4 regions of the Pulveribacter sp. genome follow, and region 3 is predicted to be linked to each of the others. Evidence: predicted binding sites of a transcription regulator. Region 3 holds the regulator's gene; each other region holds the start of a gene.
What was found. The regulator LexA, encoded in region 3, represses DNA repair genes until DNA is damaged. The targets are predictions, from matches to a motif close to ACTGTATNNNNATACAGT.

Region 1 (4,276 bases), 760 kb from region 3:
AGCAGGCGCACAATGCGGACCGCGCCGACCGCAACCGCACGGCCAGCCGGCCCCTGTTCAGGGGCCGGCTTTTTTGATCCCGTTTCCCTTTCCACCCCCATGTCCTCCGCTTCGCGCAGTGCGCTGATCGACTGCACCAAGGCCGTGGCGTGCGCCGCCATCGTGGCCCACCACCTGGCCTTCTACGGCCCGCTGCCGCAGCTGGTGGCGCAGGCAGTGCCGGGCCTGATGGCGGCGCTGGTGGACTACGCGCGCATGGCCGTGCAGGTGTTCCTGGTACTGGCCGGCTACCTGGCCGCCGCCAGCCTGGCGCCGCAGGGCAGCGCGCGCTTTGGCGCGCCGGCGGCCAAGATCGGCCAGCGTTTCGTGCGCCTGGTCGTGCCTTATGCGGTGGCGCTGGTGGTGGTCATCGCCACGTCGGCGGCCGTGCGGCCGTGGTTCGACGACCCGGCCGTGTCGCCCGACCCGGACCTGCCCCAACTGCTGGCCCACGCGCTGCTGCTGCACGGCGTAGCGGGCGAGGAGTCGTTGTCGGCCGGCGTGTGGTACGTGGCCATCGACTTCCAGCTGTTCGCGCTCACCGTGCTGCTGCTGGCCGGCGTGCGCGCCATGGTCCCGCCAGCGCTGCGCGCCCGCGCGGGCCAGGCGCTGGCGGCGGTGCTGGCAGCCGCGTCGCTGCTGGTCTTCAACCGCGACGCGGACTGGGACGTGTGGGCGCTGTACTTCTTCGGCGCGTACGGGCTGGGCATGATGGCCTGGTGGGCGGCGCATGCGGAGCAAAGCGAATCCCGCGGCTGGCTGCTGGCCATGGCCGCCCTGGTGGCGGCGGCGCTGCTGCTCGACTGGCGCGACCGCATCGCACTGGCGGGCGCCACGGCGCTGGCCCTGGGTGGGCTGATGCGCCTGCCGGCGGTGGCGCGCTGGCAGGGTGTGGCGCCGCTGCGCTGGCTGGGGCAGATCTCGTACTCCGTCTTCCTGGTGCACTTCGCCGTGTGCCTGCTGGTCAATGCGCTGGTGAGCAACCTGTGGCCGGACTCGGTGCCGGCTGCCGCTTTGGGCCTGCTGGCCGGCTTTGCGCTGTCGCTGCTGGCCGGATGGGTGCTGTATCAGCGGGTGGAGCGCCATGTGCCCACCTGGCACAAGGCGCTGCGCTGGCAACTGGGGCTGGTGGGCGCGGGGCTGGCGACGGCGCTGCTGGCCGCGCTGCGCTGAAAGGGAAAAACAAAGGCAGCCCGCGGGCTGCCTTGTCACTGGTGGCCGCGGAGCGGTTTTCAGCGGTGCAGTTCGCCCGCGCTCTCGGGCTGGAAGGTGATGGAGTCCACGCGCACCGTGACCTGGCCGGTCGGGCTGGGCATCTGGAATTCGTCGCCCACCGCCAGGCCCAGCAGGGCTATGCCCACTGGCGCGAAGACCGAGACCTTGTCGCCCGAGCCGTCCATCTCGCGCGGATAAACCAGGGTCAGCGTGTTGGCCTTGCCGGTCTCCAGGATGGTGAACTGCACGGTGGAGTTCATGGTCACCACGTTGGGCGGCATGTCCTTGGGGGCAAGCACGTCGGCGCGGTCCAGCTCGGCCTCCAGCTGGTCGCGGCCGGGGAAAGGCGCCGCGGTCTTGTCCAACAGCGCTTCCAGGCGCTCCATGTCCAGGGACGACAGGGTGATGGCGGGCTTGCGCAGCATGATGAGGCTCCGTGAGACGGTTTGTTTGTTCGTGTAGGAGGGACAAAGAAAGTCCCCCGGCGGCGGCCGCGGCGACCCGACCCAGACGGACAAAAGCCCGGGCAACGGGGTTGTCCGGGCCAGAGCGGTGGGTGGGCACCCGAGGGCGCGATGCCGTCCATTGTGCGGCCGGGCCTGCGCTTTGCCAAGCAATCTCATACGGACGCGCTGCGAATTGCGCCAGGCTTGCCAAGGGCGGCCAAACGGCGTAGGCGGGCATTGCGGCAAAATCTGTATGTTTGTACAGTTATTGCCATGAGCCACAACCCCTTCCCCAATGAGCACGATGGTGCTGGGCAAGCTCCCGCCGTCCGCATCCCGGCGCAGGCCGTCAAGGGCCGGGGGGTGGCCGGACGCCTGGCGCACCGCTTCAGCGTGGACCAGCGCGAGGCCTTCGACGACGGCTGGGCCGGGCTGGAGCAGGGCGCTGATGCCGCGCCTCTGCCCGTGCGCACGGAGGTCATCTGGGAGGACGCGCGCAGTGCCCTGACGCGCAACGACTCGCCCGACATCTTCTTCTCGCACTCGGTCAACCCCTACCGCGGCTGCGAGCACGGCTGTGTGTACTGCTACGCCCGGGCCACGCACAGCTACCTGGGCATGTCGCCGGGGCTGGATTTCGAGACGCGCATCATCGCCAAGCGCAACGTCGCCGCCCTGCTGCGCGCCGAGCTGGCGCGGCCCGGCCACCAGCCGAGCGTGATCAACATCGGCTCGGCCACCGACTGCTACCAGCCGGTGGAGCGCGAATTGCGCCTGACGCGCGCGCTGATCGAGGTGCTGGGCGATGCGCGCCACCCTTTTTCGCTGATCACCAAGTCCAGCGGGGTGGAGCGCGATCTGGACCTGATCGCCCCGCTGGCGGCCAACCGGCTGGCCGCCGTCTACGTCACCATCACCACGTTGGACGCGAAGCTGGCCCGCATTCTGGAGCCGCGCGCCGCCGCGCCGCACCGGCGCCTGCGCACCCTGCGCGCGTTGGCCGATGCGGGCGTGCCGGTGGGCGTGAGCGTGGCCCCGCAGATCCCCTTCATCACCGAGGACATGGAGCAGGTGCTGGCCGCCGCGCGCGAGGCCGGCGCCACGCGCGCCTTCTACACCGTGATCCGCCTGCCCTGGGAGGTGGACCCCTTGATGCGCGAATGGCTGCAGCTGCACTACCCCGACCGCGCCGCGCGCGTCATGGCGCGCATCCAGGACCTGCACGGCATCGACGATGCGCAGGCGCGCCAGCGCGGCAAGAGCTACGACAGCCGCCACGCCACGCGCATGAGCGGCACGGGCATCTGGGGCGAGCTGCTGCGCCAGCGCTTTCACAAGGCCTGCGCACGGCTGGGCCTCAACCGCGAGCGCTTTGAGCTGGACCTGTCGCAGTACCAGCCGGGTTTGGCGCGCGGGCAGGGCGCGCTGTTCTGAGAGCCGGGGCTGTCAAAGATGCTGTGCGTCGGGCGCGTTGGGTCTGCGCGAACGCGCTCAACGCCCGACCGGCCGGCAGCGCACGGAAGGTACGCCGGCCGCAACACCCTGAAATGGCCGCCCTTCAGCTGCCCAGCAACTGGCGCGCGTGGTGGCGCAGGTGGTCGTCCATAAAGGTCTGCACGAAGTAGTAGCCGTGGTCATAGCCCTCGTGGCGGCGCAGGGTCAGGGGCTGGCCCACGGCCTGGCAGGCGGCCTCCAGCAGGTGCGGGTGCAGCTGCTCGGCCAGGAATTTGTCGTCCAGGCCCTGGTCGACCAGGATGCCGGCCGGGTAGGGCGCGGCCTGCTGGCCGCTCATCAGTTCGGACGCATCGTGCGCGCCCCAGGCGGCGCGGTCGGGGCCCAGGTAGCCGGTGAAGGCCTTCTCGCCCCAGGGGCAGCGCGTGGGCGCGCAGATGGGGGCGAAGGCCGACAGACTCTTGAAGCGGCCGGGGTGGCGCAGCGCCAGAGTCAGCGCGCCGTGGCCGCCCATGCTGTGGCCGGTCAGGCCCAGGCGCGTGCCGTCGATCGGCAGCTCGTCGGCCACGGCCGGCAGTAGCTCGGCCATCAGCCAGCTTTCCATGCGCCAGTGGGCGGACCAGGGGGCTTGCGTGGCGTCCAGGTAGAAGCCGGCGCCCACGCCGAAGTCCCAGGCGTCGGCCTCGCCCGGTACATCGGCGCCGCGCGGGCTGGTGTCGGGCGAGATGAGGGCCAGGCCCAGCTCGGCGGCCAGGCGCTGGGCGGCGGCCTTCGTCGGAAAGGTCTCCTCGGTGCAGGTTAGCCCGGCCAGGTAGACCACGGCCGGCACGGGCGCGCCGGCCAGGGCCTTGGGCGGCAGGTAGATGGACACGCGCATGGGCAGGCCGGTTGCGTCCGAGGCGTGGCGGTAAAAGCGCTGCTCGCCGCCAAAGCAGGCGTGGGTGCTGAGCAGTTCAAGCGTGGCGGTCATGGGTTGCTCCATTTTTCATAGCTGCTCGCGCTTGCTGTACCTTGGTTTCAATATAAAAACCTATTGAATACAAGGGTGGATAAGCAGTGGCAGCTCCTGTTTTGATAGTGACTCAGTCGACGTAGTGCACCACCGAGCGGATGGATTCGCCCTT
Region 2 (4,276 bases), on a different contig from region 3:
TGCACACCGTCTGCGAAGAAGCCTCCTGCCCCAACATCGGCGAATGCTTCGGCCGCGGCACGGCCACCTTCATGATCATGGGCGACAAGTGCACGCGCCGTTGCCCGTTCTGCGACGTGGGCCACGGCCGCCCGGACCCGCTGGACCAGGACGAGCCGCTGAACCTGGCGCGCACCATCGCCGCGCTCAAGCTCAACTACGTGGTCATCACCAGCGTGGACCGCGACGACCTGCGCGACGGCGGCGCCGGCCACTTCGTGGAATGCATCCGCCAGGTGCGCGCGCTCTCGCCGGCCACCCGCATCGAGATCCTGACGCCGGACTTCCGCGGCCGCGACGACCGCGCGCTGGAGATCCTCAAGGCCGCGCCGCCGGACGTGATGAACCACAACCTGGAGACCGCGCCGCGCCTGTACAAGCAGGCCCGCCCCGGCTCGGACTACCAGTTCAGCCTGAACCTGCTGAAAAAATTCAAGGAGCTGCACCCCGGCGTGCCGACCAAGAGCGGCCTGATGGTCGGCCTGGGCGAGACGGACGAGGAGATCCTGGAAGTGATGCGCGATATGCGCGCGCACGGCATCGACATGCTGACCATCGGCCAGTACCTGGCGCCCAGCAACAGCCACCTGCCGGTGCGCCGCTACGTGCACCCGGACACCTTCAAGATGTTCGAGCGCGAGGCCTACGCCATGGGCTTCTCGCACGCCGCCGTGGGGGCCATGGTGCGCTCCAGCTACCACGCCGACCAGCAGGCCCACGCGGCCGGGCTGTAAGGCACCGGCGGCGCTTTTACTCCCAGCCGCCGGCTTCCATCCCCTCGTCATCCTCTCCGGCGCCGCGCACCACGCGGCGCACCACGTCGGCGGCGAAGCCGCGCGCGGCCAGAAAGCGCATCTGCCGCGCCCGCTCGGCCGGCGTTTCGGCCGCGGCGCCGAACCGCTGGCGCCACACGGCGCTCGCGCGTTCCAGCTCGCTGCCGGCCAGCTGCCGGCCGGCGGCGCGTACCAGTTCCTCGTCCAGCCCCTTGCGGCGCAGTTCCTGCAGCACGCGCTGCGTGCCCAGGCGGGCAGCGCGGCGGTTCATCACCGACTCGGCCACACGGCCCTCGTTGATGAAGTCCTTGGCCTGGAGCTCGTCCAGGATGGCGGCCAGATCCTCGCCCTCCTGCACGTAGCGCGCCAGCTTGGCCTGCAGTTCGCTGCGCGAGTGCTCGCGCTGGGCCAGCAGGCGCAGCGCCCGGCCCTTGAGCGACGGCTTCTGAAATCCCATGGAACTATCAAAAAAAGAGCTGCCAGCACTTGACTGGCAAGGGCTGACAGCAGTTTTGGCTATGAATGCCGATTACAGCGGAAGCTCTTCGGTCTTGTCGGCCTTGTCGATCTTCCGGCCGCGCGGCGCGGGCTTGTCCTCTTCGACGCCGGGCACCGGCTCGTCCGCGACCGGGTCCTGGCCGGCCACTGCCGCCGGCAGCAGGGCGATGCCCAGGCTGTCGCGCACCTTGTTCTCGATCTCGCGCGCCAGCTCGGGGTTCTCGCGCAGGAACTCGCGGGCGTTGTCGCGGCCCTGGCCGATCTTCTCGCCGTTGTAGGCATACCAGGCGCCGCTCTTGTCCAGGATGCGCGCGTTCACGCCCATGTCGATGATCTCGCCCTCGCGCGAGATGCCCTCGCCGAACAGGATGTCGAACTCGGCCGTCTTGAAGGGCGGGCTGACCTTGTTCTTCACCACCTTGACGCGGGTTTCATTGCCGATCGGCGTGTCGCCCTTCTTGATGGTGCCGATGCGGCGGATGTCCAGGCGTACCGAGGCGTAGAACTTCAGCGCGTTGCCGCCGGTGGTGGTCTCCGGGCTGCCGAACATCACGCCGATCTTCATGCGGATCTGGTTGATGAAGATGACGGTGCAGTTGGTCTTCTTGATGGTGGCCGTCAGCTTGCGCAGGGCCTGGCTCATCAGGCGCGCCTGCAGGCCGGGCAGCTGGTCGCCCATGTCGCCCTCGATTTCGGCCTTCGGCGTCAGCGCCGCCACCGAGTCAACGACGATCAGGTCCACCGCGCCCGAGCGCACCAGGCTGTCCACGATCTCCAGCGCCTGCTCCCCGGTGTCAGGCTGGCTGATGAGCAGGTCCTGCAGGTTCACGCCGAGCTTTTGCGCGTACTGCACGTCCAGCGCGTGCTCGGCGTCAACGAAGGCGCACTGGCCGGCCAGCTTTTGCATCTGGGCAATGACTTGCAGGGTCAGCGTGGTCTTGCCCGAGGACTCGGGGCCGTAGATCTCGATCACCCGGCCGCGCGGCAGGCCGCCCACGCCCAGGGCGATGTCCAGGCCCAGAGAGCCGGTGGAGACGACCTGGATGTCCTCGATGGCCTCGCCTTCGCCCAGGCGCATGATGGTGCCCTTGCCGAACTGCTTTTCGATCTGCGCGAGCGCGGCCTGCAGGGCCTTGGCCTTTTCGCTGGCGGCGGCGGTGTTGACGGTTGCGTTCATGGAAACGGCTCCTTGAGAGAAAAGGGGGCGATGGATGCCAGTCACTGGTTGGAATGCCAAGCTGGATACTTGAACAGTAGTGTAGGGAGCGACTGCGGTCGTTTCAATGTTTTTATGGTCAGTTTGCCTGACAATGTGCGCATGTCCGAAAGCGCCCTTGATCCAGCCGGCGACGACTGGCGCCAGACCCACCTGGGCCGCCTGCTGGGCCACGCCCTGCGACGCTTTGATGCACGCGTGCTGCAGCTGATGGCGCGCAGCGTGGAAGCACCTCTGGCCCTGTCCAACTTGGCGGCGCGCGAGCAGGTCAGTGCCGCCCACGTGCACCTGACGCGCCATCTGTCGCCCGCGGGCGACCGCATCACCGACCTGGCGGCGCGCGCCGGCATGGCCAAGCAGTCCATGGCGGCGCTGATCGACCAGTGCGAGGCCTGGGGCCTGGTCACCCGCGAGGCGGACCCGCACGACGCGCGCGCGCGCCGCGTGTGCTACACGCCGCTGGGCCTGGCCTGGCGCGAGGCCTTCCGCCAGGCCGTGGCGCAGGCGCAGGCGGAGTTTCGCGCCGAGGTGGGCGAGGAGGTGGCCACCGTCGTTGCCCTGGGCCTGGAGGCCTATGCCGGCGGTGACGGGGCCCCGGCCTAGAATTTGTCCGCGCGGCGCGCGCCGCCCACGCAGCAACAGCACCAGGAGACTCCACCCATGCGCATCCTCATTGCCGAAGACGACCAGGTGCTGGCCGATGGCCTGCTGCGCAGCCTGCGCGGCTCGGGCGCGGTGGTGGACCACGTGGCCAGCGGCACCGAGGTCGATGCCGCCTTGATGACCAACAACGAGTTCGACCTGCTGATCCTGGACTTAGGGTTGCCCAAGATGCACGGGCTGGAGGTATTGAAGCGCCTGCGCGGGCGCGGCTCGGCGCTGCCGGTGCTGATCCTCACGGCCGCCGACGGCATCGACGAGCGCGTCAAGGGCCTGGACCTGGGCGCCGACGACTACATGGCCAAGCCCTTCTCGCTGCAGGAGCTGGAGGCGCGCGTGCGTGCCCTCACGCGCCGCGGCATGGGCGCCACCAGCAGCGCCATCCGCCACGGCCCGCTGGTGTACGACCAGGCCGGGCGCGTGGCCACCATCGATGGCAAGCTGGTGGAGCTGTCGGCGCGCGAACTCGGCCTGCTGGAGGTGCTGCTGCAGCGCGCCGGCCGGCTGGTGTCCAAGGAGCAGCTGGTCGAGCGCCTGTGCGAGTGGGGCGAGGAGGTGAGCAACAACGCCATCGAGGTCTACATCCACCGCCTGCGCAAGAAGATCGAGCGCGGCCCGATCCGCATCGCCACGGTGCGCGGGCTGGGCTACTGCCTGGAAAAGATCGCCGGCTGATGCTCACGCTTTGATAGCTGCTGGCGCTTGATGGACGGGCGCTGGAGGCGGAAAAGACCTAAAACCCGCAGGGCCTGCCTTGAACATCTTCCAACGCGAGCAGCGCTCCCTGTTCGGCGAGATCCTGGACTGGATGCTCACGCCGCTGCTGCTGCTGTGGCCCGTCAGCCTGGCGTTGACCTGGCTGGTGGCCCAGGGCCTGGCCAACAAGCCGTTCGACCGCGCGCTGGAATACAACGCCCACGCCCTGGCCCAGTTCGTCACCACGCACCAGGGCAAGGTGCTGTTCAGCCTGCCCCAGCCGGCCAGCGAGCTGCTGCGCGCCGACGAGTCCGACGCCGTGTACTACCAGGTGCTGTCGCCCACGGGCGAATACCTGGCCGGCGAGCGCGACCTGCCCGCGCCGCCGCACGAC
Region 3 (4,276 bases):
ACAAGTGGTACCGCGTGGCGGCGAAGAATCAGCCGAATCTGCTGCGCCTGTCGCGCGAGGAGCTGATGCGCCACGAGGCAGCGGGCATCACCACCGAGAACTTCCCGCGCACCGTCAAGCTGGGCGGCGTGGACTGCAGCGCCAGCTACCTACACGCGCCGGGCGACGCGCGCGACGGCATCACCGTGACGGTGCCATTGTTCGTGTTGAACCAGGTCAGCGAGGAGCGCGCCGAATGGTTGGTGCCGGGCATGCTCAAGGACAAGCTCCAGGCGCTTTTGAAAAGCCTGCCGCAGCGCCCGCGCAGCCGCTTCGTGCCGCTGCCCGAGAGCGCCGCGCGGCTGGCCCAGCGGTTCACGCAGGACGGCGTGTGGGCGCAGGGCAGCCTGGTGAATGCGCTGCTGAAGGCGGTGCGCGATGAGACTTCGCTCGATGTGAAGCGCGCGGACTTCAAGCTGGACATGCTCAGCCCGCACCTGTTCATGAACTTCCGCATCACCGACGAGCACGGCCGCCAGCTGGGCCAGGGCCGCAACCTGGCGGCACTGAAGGCCGAGCTTGGCGCCCGTGCGCGCGGGGCCTTTCAGGCGCTTGCTTCATTAAAGATAGCTGGCAGCGCTGATCCAGAGCCAGTTTCGGCATCAAAATCACCGCAAAAGCCCGCAGGTAAAGCGCCAGCAGCTATCAAAAATGAGGAGGCTCGCGCCGCGCCGGCGCCGCAGCGCGCCGAGGCGCGCTACACCGCCTGGAGCTTCGGCGAGTTGCCCGAGCTGATGGAGATCCGCAAGGGCAGCCAGACGCTGATCGGCTTTCCTGCGCTCACCGACCAGGGCGACGCCGTGGCCATCGAGGTCTTCGACGAGCCGGAGGCCGCCGCCGCGCGCCACCGCGCCGGCCTGGTGCGGCTGTTCGCGCTGCAGCTGCGCGACGCACTGAAGTACCTGGAAAAGAACGTCCCGGATCTGCAGAAGATGGCCGTGGCCTACATGCCGCTGGGCACGCAGGAGGAACTGCGCGCGCAGATCATCGGCGTGGCGCTGGAGCGCGCATTTCTGACCGAGCCGCTGCCGGTGAATGAAGCCCAGTTCCAGCAGCGTGTGCAGGAGGGCCGCGCCCGGCTGACACTGATCGCCAACGAAGTGGCCCGGCTGACTGGCGCCATCCTGCAGGAATACGCCGCCGTGCAGCGCAAGCTCAAGGACACCAAGAACGCCCGCGAGGCCGTGGCCGATGCCACCCAGCAGCTGCAGCGTTTGATGCCGCGCAGTTTTCTGGCCACGGTGCCCTGGCCCCAGCTGCAGCACTATCCGCGCTACCTGAAGGCCATCGTCAGCCGCCTGGACAAGCTGCGCGCCGACCCTGCGCGCGACGCCGTGCGTCTGAAGGAGCTGCAGCCACTGGAGCAGCGCTACACGCGCCTGCTGGCCGAGCGCAAAGGTCAGCAGGACGCGCGCATGCAGGAATACCGGTGGATGCTGGAGGAGCTGCGCGTAAGCTTCTTCGCGCAGGAGCTGCGCACGCCCTATCCGGTGAGCACCAAGCGGCTGGACAAGATCTGGGCTCAGTTGGGCTCATGAATCGACTGGACGCGGCCTGTATGTAACCGCCGGGCATCCTGAGAGGCGTATGGCCGCGCAGCACGGCAGCGCTGTGGCCGGCCTAGGGCCTGGAATAGATCGCTGTGTGACCGAAACTTCGGTCTGCCAGCCGAGCGGTCAGCAAGCCAGCGCCAGCCGGTCCAGCTCGGCGCACACGTCGGCCATGCGGCCGGAGATGACCAGCCGGCAGGCCCCGTCGCTCTGGGGGCGCATGATCACGCGCAGCGGCCGAGGTGAAGCCGGCCGCTGCACAGGTGCCGCCGGCGCGGTCTGAGGGGCCACTGGAACGAGATGCAACGCCACGCTGGGCACGGCCTGCGGGATGGCGGGGCACCAGGGCGCACGGGCCCGCCCTCTCAGTTGATAGGCCACGCGGCGCAGCGGGCGGCTGACGGCGGAGACGAGCGGCAGCGACGAAGACCAAGCGAGCAAGGCGGACGCCATGTGAAAACTCCCAACCCTCACCAAGAGGGCGACAAGATGGACACAGGCAGGATTGCCGAATGAAAAGCAAACTTGCGCCCATCCGCAGGGCCGGCTTGTAGGGCTTTGGACAGCCCACAAGCCAGACGCCCGCCACCTGCGGCAGCGCTGGTGCAGGCTTGCGCCTACATCAGCATGGTGTTGCGGATCAGGCCCACGGCCAGGCCTTCGATCTCGAAGGGCTCGCCGGGCTCGACCCGGATGACCGGGTAGTCGGGGTTTTCGGGCAGCAGCTCGATGGCGCCCCCGGTGCGCCGCAGGCGTTTGACGGTGACCTCATCGCCCAGGCGGGCAACGATGATCTGGCCGCTGCGCGCCTCGCGCGTGGACTGCACGGCCAGCAGGTCACCGTCCATGATGCCGGCATCGCGCATGGACATGCCGCGCACCTTGAGCAGGTAGTCGGGCCGGTGCTGGAACAACGTGCCCTCGACCACGTAGCTCTGGTCCACATGTTCTTGCGCCAGAATCGGCGAGCCCGCGGCCACGCGGCCGATCAGGGGCAGCGTGAGCTGATCCAGGCCGGGGATGGGCAGGCTGAACTGGGCGCCGCGCGCCGCGTTGATGCTGCGCACGGTCTCGCCGCGCAGCCGGATGCCGCGCGAGGTGCCGCTGACCAGCTCGATCACCCCCTTGCGAGCCAGGGCCTGCAGGTGCTCTTCGGCCGCGTTGGCCGACTTGAAACCCAGCTCGGCCGCGATCTCGGCGCGCGTGGGTGGCGCGCCGGTGCGCGCGATGGCGGTCTGGATCAGGTCCAGGATCTGCTGCTGGCGGGCGGTGAGCTTGGGGCTGGTGAACATGGCTTGCTCCATGAGGGAGGGGGTCAACGGTCGGGTAGTACTGTTGTTTGATCCAGTATCTGTATTTTTGAACAGTTTTTCAGAGGATGCAAGAGGCATGGCAGGAAAAATCGTCGTACTGGGCACGGGCGGCACCATTGCCGGCACCTCGGACGTGCCAGGCGCCAGCGTTGGCTACACGGCCGGGCAGCTGGGCATAGCGCAGCTGCTGGCGGCTGTGCCGCAGCTAGCGCAGGCGGCGCGCGGACCTCTGGTGGCCGAGCAGCTGGCCCAGGTGGACAGCAAGGACATGACCCATGCGTTGTGGGAGCGGCTGGTGCAGCGCTGCCTGGTGCACCTGGCCGACGAGACCGTAGCCGGCATCGTCATCACCCACGGCACCGACACGCTGGAGGAAACCGCCTGGCTGCTGCACAACCTGCTGCCCACGCACAAGCCGGTGGTGCTGACCAGCGCCATGCGCCCAGCCACGGCATTGGCGCCCGACGGGCCGCAGAACCTGCTGGATGCCGTGGCGCTGGCCGCCGAGCCCGACGCGCACGGCGTGCTGGCCGTGGCCGCCGGCGTGGTGCACGGCGCGCGCGAGGTGGCCAAGATGCACCCGCTGCGACTGGATGCCTTTGCCTCCGGCGACGGCGGTCCGCTGGGCTGGATGGACGCCGGTCCCGTGCGCTGGGCGCACGCGCGCGCGCCCGAGGCGTCGGTCCCGCGCCACGGCGGCCTGGCCGCGCGGCTGGGCCAGTTGGCGTGGCCGCGCGTGCAGATCGTGCTGAGCCACGCCGGGGCGGACGGCAGCGTGGTGGACGCGCTGGTGACTGCCGGGGTGGTGGACGGCTTGGTGGCCGCCGCGACCGGCAACGGCACGCTGCACCAGGAGTTGGAGCAGGCCCTGACCCGCGCCGCGGCCGCCGGCGTGGCGGTGTGCGTGGCCTCGCGCTGCCCGCAGGGCCGCATGCTGGCGTTGCCGCCGGATGCACCCTGGAGCAGCGCACCCGGCCTGTCGCCCGTGAAGGCCCGCGTCAGCCTGATGCTGCAGCTGATGGACCGCTGAAACGGCGACGCCCCGCGGAGGCGAGGCGTCGGCCATGGGGCGGGGGCGGTTTAGCTGGACAGGGCGGCCAGCGCGCGCTCGGTGATCTGCTCCACCGTGCCCGTGCCGCTGATGGCGCGGTACTTGGGCGCGTTGGCCGGGTCGGCCTCGGCCCAGCTCGAGTAGTAATCCACCAGCGGGCGCGTCTGCTGGCTGTAGACCTCCAGGCGCTTCTTCACGGTCTCTTCCTTGTCGTCCTCGCGCTGCACCAGGGCCTCGCCGGTCTCGTCGTCCAGGCCTTCGACCTTGGGCGGGTTGAACTTGACGTGGTAGGTGCGGCCGGATGCCGGGTGCGAGCGGCGCCC
Region 4 (4,276 bases), on a different contig from region 3:
GCGCCGCTGCACCGGCTTCATGCCGTCGCACACGTCGGGCAGCGCCCGGCCCTTGACGACGGACAGGGCGTATTCGAGATAGGCGCGCTGGGCGTAGCTGGCCAGCGAATCATCCGCCTGCGGGGCGGGCGAGAGATCGAGAGCGGGTTGTTCTGTCATGCTTCAAAAACAGGAGCTTCCAGCGCTTGACTGGCAAGGGCTGGAGGCCAAAAAGACTTGTAGTCAGGGAGCTTAGATATCAACGTCCACCGTATCGCCGTGCAGCTCCATCAGCTCGCGCCGCGAGCCCGCCTCGCCCTTGCCCATCAGGCGGGTCATCAGGCTGGTCGTGGCCTCGTAGCCGGCGCTGCCCAGCTGCACGGGCAGCAGGCGGCGGGTGTCGGGGTTCAGGGTGGTTTCCCACAGCTGCTCGGCGTTCATCTCGCCCAGGCCCTTGAAGCGGCTGATCTGGCAGCGCTCGCGCGCCACGCCTTCCTTGGCGGCCTTGTCCAGGATGGCGGCCAGCTCGCCCTCGTCCAGCGCATACAGCTTGGCGGCCGGCTTCTTGCCGCGCGCCGGGATGTCCACGCGGTACAGGGGCGGGCGCGCCACGTAGATGTGGCCAGCCTCGATCAGCCGGGGGAAGTGGCGGAAGAACAGCGTCAGCAGCAGCACCTGGATGTGCGAGCCGTCCACGTCCGCGTCCGACAGGATGCAGACCTTGCCGTAGCGCAGGCCGGACAGGTCGGGCTCGTCATTCGGCCCGTGCGGGTCCACGCCGATGGCCACGGCGATGTCGTGCACCTCCGTGTTGGCAAACAGGCGGTCGCGCTCGACCTCCCAGGTGTTGAGCACCTTGCCGCGCAGCGGCAGGATGGCCTGAGTCTCCTTGTCGCGGCCCATCTTGGCGCTGCCGCCGGCCGAGTCGCCCTCGACCAGGAAGACCTCGTTGTAGGCGGTATCGCGGCTTTCGCAGTCCGTGAGCTTGCCCGGCAGCACGGCCACGCCGGAGCCCTTGCGCTTTTCCACTTTCTGGCCGGCCTTCTGACGCGTCTGCGCGGCCTTGATGGCGAGCTCGGCCAGTTTCTTGCCGTAGTCCACATGCTGGTTCAGCCACAGCTCGAGCGCCGGTCGCACGAAGCTGGAAACCAGCCGCACGGCGTCGCGCGAGTTCAGCCGCTCCTTGATCTGGCCCTGGAACTGCGGGTCCAGCACCTTGGCCGAGAGCACGTAGCTGGCGCGCGCGAACACATCCTCGGGCATCAGCTTGACGCCCTTGGGCAGCAGCCCGTGCAGCTCGATGAAGCCCTTGACGGCCTGGAACAGGCCGTCGCGCAGGCCGCTGTCGTGCGTGCCGCCGGCGCTGGTGGGGATCAGGTTGACGTAGCTCTCGCGCACCGGCGCACCTTCCTCGGTGAAGGCCACGGCCCAGGCCGCGCCCTCGCCTTCGGCAAAGCTGTCGCTGCCGGCGTCGGCGAAGCCCGCGCCCTCGAACAGCGGGATGACCGGGTCGACCGGCAGAGTCTGCTGAAGATAGTCGCGCAGGCCGCCCTTGTACTGCCAGGTCTGCGTCTCGCGGGTCTTCTCGTTGAACAGCGTGACGGCCACGCCGGGCATCAGCACGGCCTTGCTGCGCAAGAGGTGCGTCAGCTCGGCCATGGGCAGGTGGCTGGACTCGAAATACTTGGCGTCCGGCCAGGCGCGCACGGTGGTGCCCTGCTTGCGCTCGCCGGCCACCAGGGGGCGGGCCGCCAGCGGTTCGGTCACGTCGCCGCCGGCGAACACCAGGCGGGCGGCCTGGCCCTCGCGGTGCGTGGTCACCTCCATGCGGGTGGACAGGGCGTTGGTCACCGACACACCCACACCGTGCAGGCCACCGGAGAAGCTGTAGGCCCCGCCCTTGCCCTTGTCGAACTTGCCGCCGGCGTGCAGCCGGGTGAAGACCAGCTCCACCACGGGGGCCTTTTCCTCGGGGTGCAGGCCGAAAGGGATGCCGCGGCCGTCGTCCTCCACGCTGACCGAGCCGTCCAGGTGCAGCGTCACGCGGATCTTCTTGCCGAAGCCGGCCAGGGCCTCGTCGGCGGCGTTGTCCAGCACCTCCTGGATGATGTGCAGGGGGTTGTCGGTGCGGGTGTACATGCCCGGGCGCTGCTTGACGGGCTCCAGGCCCTTGAGCACGCGGATCGAGCCTTCTGCGTAGTCGTTGGTGGTGTGGGGTGCGGGTTTGGCTGCCATGGCGGCGGATTGTAGGACTGGTTATAACAACAGTCTTTCGCCTTTTTACCCGCCCCGGCAGGCGGCACGGGTTTTGATTACATTCCCTGCAATGCACCCTCCCGCCTCCCCCGCACGCCAGCTTTCCATGGCCCAGGTCCTCCTCTGCGGCGCCGCCGTGGTCACGCTGTCCATGGGCATACGCCATGGCTTCGGGCTGTGGCTGCAGCCCATCACGCAGGACATGGGCTGGACGCGCCAGACCTTCGCCCTGGCCATGGCCATCCAGAACCTGGCCTGGGGCCTGTTCGGCATCTTCGGAGGCATGGTGGCCGACCGCTTCGGCGCCTTCCGCGTGCTGATCGGCGGCTCTCTGCTGTACGCCGCCGGCCTGGTGGGCATGGCGCTGTCGCCCACGCCGGGGCTCTTCGCGCTGACCACGGGCGTCGTCATCGGCGCGGCCCAGGCGGGCACCACGTACGCCATCATCTATGGTGTGCTGGGGCGGCAGATCTCGGCGGACAAGCGCTCCTGGGCCATGGGCGTGGCGGCCGCGGCCGGCTCGTTCGGGCAGTTCCTGATGGTGCCGCTGGAGGGGCAGCTGATCCTGTCGTTTGGCTGGCAGCAGGCCCTGCTGGTGCTGGCGGCCATGGCGCTCTTGATCATCCCGCTGGCCTTCGGCCTGCGCGAGCCCGGCTTTCACGGCGGCGCGCCGGCCCACCGTTCGCAGAGCATGGGCGACGCGGTGGTCGAGGCCCTGCGCCACAAGAGCTTCGTGCTGCTGACGCTGGGCTACTTTGTCTGCGGCTTCCAGGTGGTGTTCATCGGCGTGCACATGCCCAGCTACCTGAAGGACCACGGCCTGTCGCCGCAGGTGGCCAGCTTCGCCCTGGCGCTGATCGGCCTGTTCAACGTCTTTGGCACCTACGCGGCCGGCTCCCTGGGCCAGCGCATTCCCAAGCGCAACATCCTGGTGTTCATCTACCTGGCGCGGGCGGTGGTCATCACCGTCTTCCTGCTGGTGCCGCTGTCGCCCCTGTCGGTGTATGTGTTCTCGGCCGTGATGGGGGCCCTGTGGCTGTCCACCGTGCCGCCGACCAATGCCGTGGTGGCGCAGATCTTTGGCGTGCAGCATTTGTCCATGCTCAGCGGCTTCGTGTTCTTCAGCCACCAGATCGGCAGCTTCATGGGCGTGTGGCTGGGCGGCTACCTGTACGACCGCACGGGCAGCTACGACGTCGTGTGGTACCTGGCCATCGCCCTGGGCGTGGCGGCCGGCCTGGTCAACCTGCCGGTGCGCGAAAGCGCCATCGCGCGCCCGGCCGCCCAGGCAGCCTGAAGAACCGAGGAGGCTCCGCCATGGCACCGCGCATACGCAACTGGCTGGCCGGCGTGGCCTGCGCCGCCGTGCTGCTGGCGGTCTTCACCTGGTATTTGCGGCCGGACTTCATGCTCACGCTGGCCGACCAGCTCTGGGCCTGCTTCTGACCATGCACCCGCACGGCCGGCCCTCGGAGTGGATCGTGCGCTGGGCGCATCTGGTGCCCGCCGGCGGCGCGGTGCTGGACGTGGCCTGCGGGCCGGGCCGGCACCTGCGCTGGTTTCATGAGCGAAATCACCCTGTAACAGGCGTGGATCAAGCGCCAGAAGCTATTGAATCAATAGCACCCTACGGTGAAGCCATCCAGGCCGACATCGAAGGCGGGCCCTGGCCGCTGGTCGGCCGGCAGTTCGCTGCCGTGGTCGTCACCAACTACCTGTGGCGCCCGCTGCTGCCGCACATCGTGGACTGCGTGGCTCCCGGCGGCGTGCTGCTGTACGAGACCTTCGCTCAGGGCAACGAGACCGTGGGACGGCCCGCGCGGGCCGACTTCCTGCTGGCGCCGGGCGAGCTGCTGCGCGCCTGCGCGCCGCTGCGGGTGGTGGCCTACGAGGACGGCTTCCTGGACGGGCCGCCGCGCTTCGTGCAGCGCATCGCCGCCGTGCGCCCGCCCGCCGCGCCCGCCGGGGTCGTTCGCCTGCCCCTGGTGCCTCGGGCTTGAGGGATGGCAAGCCCTAGTTAGAATGCTTTTTTTGCAGTTTC

Region 1: RT282_RS10720 (PA0069 family radical SAM protein) is a predicted target of LexA. The motif match lies at 1,949-1,966, and genes of this name have one in related genera.
Region 2: recA (recombinase RecA) is a predicted target of LexA. The motif match lies at 2,548-2,565, and genes of this name have one in related genera.
Region 4: RT282_RS05215 (DNA topoisomerase IV subunit B) is a predicted target of LexA. The motif match lies at 2,231-2,248, and genes of this name have one in related genera.

Annotation. Positions count from the first base shown of each region.
Region 1 covers NZ_DAMATK010000002.1:943,000-947,275, reverse strand. The annotation lists gene RT282_RS10730 (acyltransferase family protein) at 100-1,212, shown strand; gene rnk (nucleoside diphosphate kinase regulator) at 1,272-1,679, opposite strand; gene RT282_RS10720 (PA0069 family radical SAM protein) at 1,974-3,134, shown strand; gene fghA (S-formylglutathione hydrolase) at 3,259-4,122, opposite strand; gene RT282_RS10710 (S-(hydroxymethyl)glutathione dehydrogenase/class III alcohol dehydrogenase) at 4,235-4,276, opposite strand, start outside.
Region 2 covers NZ_DAMATK010000001.1:267,380-271,655, forward strand. The annotation lists gene lipA (lipoyl synthase) at 1-773, shown strand, start outside; gene recX (recombination regulator RecX) at 790-1,269, opposite strand; gene recA (recombinase RecA) at 1,342-2,487, opposite strand; gene RT282_RS01280 (MarR family winged helix-turn-helix transcriptional regulator) at 2,629-3,129, shown strand; gene RT282_RS01285 (response regulator transcription factor) at 3,187-3,861, shown strand; gene RT282_RS01290 (sensor histidine kinase N-terminal domain-containing protein) at 3,941-4,276, shown strand, end outside.
Region 3 covers NZ_DAMATK010000002.1:186,370-190,645, forward strand. The annotation lists gene hrpA (ATP-dependent RNA helicase HrpA) at 1-1,577, shown strand, start outside; gene RT282_RS07175 (hypothetical protein) at 1,716-2,042, opposite strand; gene lexA (transcriptional repressor LexA) at 2,207-2,881, opposite strand; gene RT282_RS07185 (asparaginase) at 2,979-3,932, shown strand; gene adk (adenylate kinase) at 3,983-4,276, opposite strand, start outside.
Region 4 covers NZ_DAMATK010000001.1:1,101,095-1,105,370, reverse strand. The annotation lists gene parC (DNA topoisomerase IV subunit A) at 1-159, opposite strand, end outside; gene RT282_RS05215 (DNA topoisomerase IV subunit B) at 232-2,214, opposite strand; gene RT282_RS05210 (MFS transporter) at 2,342-3,532, shown strand; gene RT282_RS05205 (hypothetical protein) at 3,553-3,681, shown strand; gene RT282_RS05200 (class I SAM-dependent methyltransferase) at 3,684-4,235, shown strand.